DNA from 2 places in the Bacteroides sp. BFG-637 genome. Region 2 is predicted to be linked to the other one. Evidence: riboswitches for the same ligand, from Rfam matches in the RefSeq annotation. Region 2 holds a riboswitch; the other holds the start of a gene.
What was found. A riboswitch is a leader RNA that binds a small molecule or an ion and turns the genes downstream of it on or off. The one in region 2 is predicted to bind cobalamin.

Region 1 (3,416 bases), 5.2 Mb from region 2:
GTTTTCATATTGACTGTTTTTTAGAGGTTTATTTTGTATGAACTCATACAAAGGTACGCCTTTTTATGCCGGTTGGTTCTGTTTTGTACAGAAGCCTTTGCAGGCATGAATCGTGTCAATTTGTGCTTGTCTGTTCTCTCTTGCGACGGGTTGTAACATCGTGTTTCCCTGCTTTCTTCTCTTCGTGTACTTTTGTCTTCGTAATCGGTTACAGACAGTAGTTATTTATTTATCAATCAAAAAAGAAAGGAAAATAGTATGCCATTAATTTACAAACCTTATCAGGCAACACTTGCCAACAAGGAAGGACAGAAACTTTATTATCCCCGTCTGGTGAAATTCGGGAAAATGGTCAATACGCAGAAAATGGCGGAATTGATTGCAGAAAAAGCCTCGCTGACGGCGGGTGATGTTCATAACGTGATTCGTAACCTGATGTCGGTGATGCGTGAACAGTTGCTCAACAGTCGCACGGTGCGCCTCGAAGGCTTGGGGACATTTACTATGATTGCCAAAGCAGGAGGAAAAGGAGTGGAGTTGGAGAGTAAGGTCAGCAGTTCGCAGATCACTTCATTGCGTTGTCAGTTTACCCCTGAATACACCCGTGCCGCTAACGGAAGTGCTACCCGCGCATTGACCACTGGAGTGGAATTTGTGCACATCAAGGATGTAGCGGGTTCGTTTGTTGCCGACGACGTCATTGACAAAGACCCGGATGACGGCAACGAACCTGGTGGCGGAGGAGGCGAAGCTCCGGATCCGGCCGCTTAACCGAATTTGTTTATACAATAATTTAGGCACGGATTACACGGATTTCACGGTCTTTAGTGTTGTCATTGCTGCAAAGTAGCCGTGTTAATCTGTGTAATCCGTGCCTGGAAAAAGATAGTAATTAATTAGTGACAGGTATTTAAAACGGATTATTAACCTTTAAAAGAAAACGGATGAGATTATTATTGGAAAAGTTGCTGGATATTCTTGAAGCAGTTTTGCGTTTCCGCCACCGGAGAAACGGTAAGGTAGAAAAGGACTAGCCAGATAGAAAAGGACTAGCCAGATAGAAAAGAGTTGGCGTATCTGAAAAAGGTATGAAACCGAATAGCGTAAATATGTAAGACGTGTCGCCCGCACGTAGCTCGCGTAACAGGTAAAAACGTGTAGCCATTCATAGAGTAAACGTAAGGTTAAGGAATAAGTGAAAAGCTGTCTCGAATGAACGAGGCAGCTTTTCTTTTTTCGTATTCCGAAAATCCTTTTTCGGAAACATAGTGAAAAAGAAAAAATCAGTAGTAATTTTTAAAAGGCAGAAATATTTCTTTGATTTTGTATAGAACAAAAGAAAATAATTTCCCACTTTTGTAGCTGCAATAGGGGATAGGTGTCCTGTGAGATGTCTGTTTTCCGGAAAAAAGATGAATGAAAACAGAATACTTCTTGCGTTAAAATCAGAAAAAAGTTTTCCGTTTTGGAAAACTTTCTATATCAGCGAGAAAGAAAAGTTTCCCAAAATTTAATGTTAAAAGCTAACCAAGCTATTAGATAATCTTCTATCTTTGTATCCGGTTTCGGAGCTAAAAGAGGTTTAGTCAATGAGGGAACGCTGTGTAAATCGGCGACAGTACCCGCTGCTGTAATTCTCTAAGAATCCGCACAATATGCCACTGCATCGACATCGGTGTGGGAAGGTGTTGCGAGGGAGAGATAAGTCAGAAGACCTGCCGGAATTTTTTAATTTTCAATTTTCAATTTTTAATTTAATAAGCTTTCGGGAGTTAAAGTTATGAACTACGCGGAAATTTGTATCATCAAACGTGATGGTAAAAGAGAAGATTTCTCTATCAGTAAGATTAAGAATGCAATCAGTAAGGCATTCAGTGCAACCGGTTTTCAGGATGAGCAGCAGTTGGTGGCTGACATCACTATGAACGTAATCAGTCAGTTTACAACTCCTACTATTACCGTAGAAGAGATTCAGGATTTAGTAGAAAAGTCGTTGATGAAAGTACGCCCGGAAGTAGCGAAGAAATATATTATTTATCGCGAATGGCGGAATACGGAGCGCGATAAGAAAACCCAGATGAAGCAAGTGATGGACGGCATCGTTGCTATCGACAAGAACGATGTCAACTTGAGCAATGCCAACATGAGCAGTCACACGCCTGCCGGCCAGATGATGACGTTCGCTTCCGAAGTAACCAAAGATTATACGTATAAATACTTGTTGCCGAAACGTTTTGCCGAAGCACACCAGTTGGGAGATATTCACATCCACGACTTGGACTATTATCCGACAAAGACGACAACCTGTATCCAATATGATATGGACGACCTCTTTGAACGCGGTTTCCGCACAAAGAACGGCAGTATCCGTACCCCGCAAAGCATCCAGAGTTATGCTACGCTGGCTACCATTATCTTCCAGACGAACCAGAATGAGCAACACGGCGGACAGGCAATTCCTGCTTTCGATTTCTTCATGGCAAAAGGTGTGGCCAAATCTTTCCGCAAGCATCTGGCATCGTTCATCAATTTCTATGTCGCCATGGAAAACGGACATCAGGCCGATGAGAAATCCATTCGCACATTGATTAAAGAATATCTTCCGTCTATCAAGTCCACCGAAGCCGAACGCGAAACATTGCGCATCGCTTTAGTGGCTTTACAAATCATTATAGACAAGGAACACCTTGCCCGTATCGTTGAGAAAGCTTATCAGCAGACCCGCAAAGATACCCATCAGGCAATGGAAGGATTTATCCACAACCTCAACACGATGCATTCACGTGGCGGTAATCAGGTGGTATTCAGCTCCATCAACTACGGTACCGACACTTCTGCAGAAGGTCGCATGGTGATCGAAGAATTGCTGAAAGCTACCATTGAAGGATTGGGCACAAGAGGCGAAGTGCCTGTATTCCCGATCCAGATTTTCAAGGTGAAAGACGGAGTTTCTTACTCGGAGAAAGACTTTGAGAAAGCAATGAAAGCGGAAAACATCGAAGAGGCAATGACTGACCGTTACGAAGCTCCCAACTTCGACTTGCTGTTGAAGGCTTGCCAGACTACGGCGAAAGCGCTGTTCCCGAACTTCATGTTCCTCGACGCACCTTTCAACCAAAACGAGAAATGGAAAGCGGACGATCCGAAACGTTACATCTACGAATTGGCGACGATGGGTTGCCGTACCCGTGTTTTTGAAAACGTGGCAGGAGAAAAATCTTCTTTAGGCCGTGGCAATCTTTCATTCACTACGCTGAATATGCCGAGACTGGCTATCGAAGCCCGCATCAAGGCGGAAAACCTGATAGAGGATGAACGCAACAAGGATGCCATTGAACAGAAGGCAAAAGAAATTTTCATCGAATCCGTACATACTATGTCGGTTCTTGTAGCCGATCAGCTTTACGAGCGTTATC
Region 2 (3,416 bases):
GACGGACAAGGAACCTGCGATGAAATTTTATGAAATACCGTTATCTCCGATTACGGAAAGTTGTCGTCAAATTTTATTTCAGGTAGCGATAGCGGTACTTGAACCATGTTCGTCCACCGTACCTTTGCACACGAAAACAGATCTGCGGCGTATGTCGGGGCTGTGAAGGGATTATACCCTTAAAACAGGAATATACCGGCAGGGAAGCCGATGGCGGAAACTCGGCAGAGTATGTTATAAAAGTAATCGGGGAGCCTGTGCAAAAAGAGAGCAACCACCCGCTTTTGAGGCGGGTGATTGCCAATGTTTCGGACAATCATCAGAAGTGATAATCAACAACTCCTCCGATGTAGAGTATCGTTCCCGGTTCAAGCCTACAAACAAACTCCATAAACGCAAAGGACTGTTCGGCAAAAGACTGGCAGCCGTCGCCATCCAAATAGAAATGATAGGCGACATCCAACGGATTTTCTACTGCCTGTTTGAGATAATAGGTCGAACCCCATTCCAACATATTATCTACCGTAAGAGCATCCGCTCTCTTTTTGATATTGGCGACATACTCCTCTTTCCATTGCTCTATTCCACCATTATAGCGCATGGTGTCATCGGATATAAGCTCGAACATTCCGTTGGGTAAGGCATGATTGACCAAATTGGCAATATCCTCTTTACGGTTTTCCTCGTCTATTTCTGAACAATAGTCATAGAAGCTCCCGTCTCCTTGCTGGAGTGTGTCCTCATTCAGATAGTTTTCTTTGTCTATCGGCTCCGTTGAAATTTGAAAAATCCTGCTGTGCATAATTGTAAATTTTAGATTGTCAAACATTTTCTTGTTTCCCTTTTCTTGAAGCTCTTCGGCTTCTCGTCGGGGAATGATTTTTATGCAGGACTGACAGCGGAAAAAGGACGGATAAGGCAAGTAAACAGTGTACGGGATGGAACGGAATACCCAACCGCCGAGTGCAAGGGCAAAACCCGGCTCGACCGGCTTTGTTCTGCAACGAGACGGGGGCTAAAAGCCCATCTTCGATTTGCGGAAGGCTGCCGTGAAGAATATCCGGGAACCGTTAGCGAAAGCGGTACTTGACGACCGGACGCACGCTGTACCTTTGCATAGAAAACCTCTCCGAAGAGAATTGCTGACGTGAGATGAGAAAAAGCCATAATTGAGAAATGTTATTATTCATAAAGGGGAAGGACTATTCATAGTTGTTATAAATGTTTAGTTGGCATGAAAATACAATTCGCACTATAAAATAATCTTTTCTTGAAATAAAAATTAGGGAAAAAGAAACGAGATTAAAAAATAACCATTAACTTTGCACCAGTCAAGTTTCCAATCGAAGCGTCGAATGGAATTAAAAGGGAATCCCGGTGAAAATCCGGAGCTGTACTCGCAGCTGTAAGTCCTATTAAAGTTTATCGCACTCTTTGCCACTGGTGAAAGCTGGGAAGGCGCGATAAGCGGGATGAGCCAGAAGACCTGCTTGATGAGATATGATTTAGTGACCACGGGATAATTGGCATTAGATTAAAATGAACAGAGGCTCGTCCAAAGACACCTAATATTCTTTTTGATAACCGATTTCTCATTCGTTGCAAATCTATCGCAAGGAAAACGAATGTGTAATTAAACTTTTTTGTTTAACTTTTAATAATTGAGTTATGAAAAAGAATCTTAAATTCTTGGCAATGGCTGTTGTAGCAATGGCCGCCGCAGTGTTCACAGGATGTTCGTCCGATGATGACTTCCTTGCTCCGTATGAGGAGAGTGCGATTCAAACCCGCGCGATAAGTTCTACCAATGCGCTTATCAATTTTGATAACGTACCTTCCAGCGTAATGGCTTCTGACCAGTATGGAAACAATCTCTATTCTGCCACGGCCAACGGCAAGCAGGTAACGACCGGCTACATCACTCAAATCGGGCAAACCGGTACGTACATTCAGTTCCCGATTAACTATTTGGAACAAGAATGGGTAAGCGGACAGCCTTGGGAATATGAGTTTTGGAATGGTGGTTTTGCCATCTCTAATTTCCATAATCTGACACAGGGTGATTATGAGAATCAATGTAGCGTTTATGATAAGAATGGCGGTCATAGCGGTAAAAATTTTGCCGTTGCTTTCGGTTATAGCGATTCATACAATGATGCGGGAGCAACCTATGACAAGTGCGCCAAGATTTACTTGACCAATGCAACCGGATATAAAGTCGAAATTCCAAAGAAGCCAGTTAAGGGTACACCGAAATATGGCAAATTCAACAGTGTATGGGTCTGCAATACAACTTATACCTACTTGGTCATGAAGGATGGCAACTCGTTTACACAAGGCTCTTTGTCGGCACAAAAAGGATGGTTTAAGGTGGTATTTGTTGCGTTGGATGCGACGGGTAAACCTACAGGTAAGGAAGTAGAATACTATTTGGCAAACTTCGATTCCAGTAAGGATGCAGAATCAGGCTTGGCCAATCAAATCCGTACTGGTTGGAGCCAAGTGGACTTAAGCGGTTTAGGTGACAGCGTATGTACTGTAGCTATCAATTTTAAAGGAAGCGATTCAAGCGCATACGGATTGAACACTCCTGCTTACGTTGCCATAGACGATATTGATGTAACCGTAAACGAATAACATGAATTTGGGGCAAATGCTTTTTAACGACAAATGCTAAGTATTTGCCCCTTTTTATTATATCCCAATGGAGATTGAAATTAAATACTTTCTTCAAGGGAATTTCAGCGTTAAAATTATAAATATAATGAAGTATTTGCTTTTATTCTCCTTGACGATATTTCTATTTGCATGCAACAAAGACGAAGAAATATCGCAGGACGTGACCGTGCCTCCTGTCATTGAATTGGACAGCGAAGACGGAATCTATGTTGTAAAGATAGGAAAAGAGGTCGTTATTGAGCCGACCTATCAGAATGTCGATTACGCCGTTTATTCATGGAAATGCAACGGTCGTATCATTTCCGATGAGCCTCAATTGAAATACATTTTCAACGAATGCGGTTCGTATTACGTTACCCTGCGTGTGGATACGAGGGATGCCAGCACAGAGGAAGAAATTCGTGTGGATGTCAATGAATTGGCTCCGCCCGTCATTTCATTGGTAACCCCCTCTATAGGGCTTAAAGTTGTCGCAGGACGTGAATATATCCTTACTCCCGACATTCAAAATGCAGAAGGAGCTACTTATTTGTGGACTCTTAACGGGAACGAAGTCGGAACTGAAAATACTTATACATTCAAGCAAGATGAGTTGGGAACTTATGAACTGACTTTAACTGTAGCGAATGAAGACGGACAATCAGAGAAGACAGTTTCTATTGAGGTTGTCGATAAACTTCCAATTGAAATCGTAGTTCCGTCATCTTTATATTTCACCGAGGATAATACCAAATACG

Region 1: it holds a riboswitch for cobalamin, as region 2 does, so the genes downstream of both, NXX38_RS25520 (anaerobic ribonucleoside triphosphate reductase) here and NXX38_RS05420 (DUF4465 domain-containing protein) in region 2, are expected to answer to the same signal.

What each region holds. Positions count from the first base shown of each region.
Region 1 covers NZ_JANUPD010000002.1:6,450,054-6,453,469, reverse strand. The annotation lists gene NXX38_RS25530 (DUF4248 domain-containing protein) at 1-8, opposite strand, end outside; gene NXX38_RS25525 (HU family DNA-binding protein) at 259-771, shown strand; cobalamin riboswitch at 1,544-1,738, shown strand; gene NXX38_RS25520 (anaerobic ribonucleoside triphosphate reductase) at 1,781-3,416, shown strand, end outside.
Region 2 covers NZ_JANUPD010000002.1:1,263,469-1,266,884, forward strand. The annotation lists gene NXX38_RS05410 (hypothetical protein) at 320-802, opposite strand; gene NXX38_RS05415 (hypothetical protein) at 848-1,090, shown strand; cobalamin riboswitch at 1,317-1,509, shown strand; gene NXX38_RS05420 (DUF4465 domain-containing protein) at 1,669-2,637, shown strand; gene NXX38_RS05425 (PKD-like domain-containing protein) at 2,705-3,416, shown strand, end outside.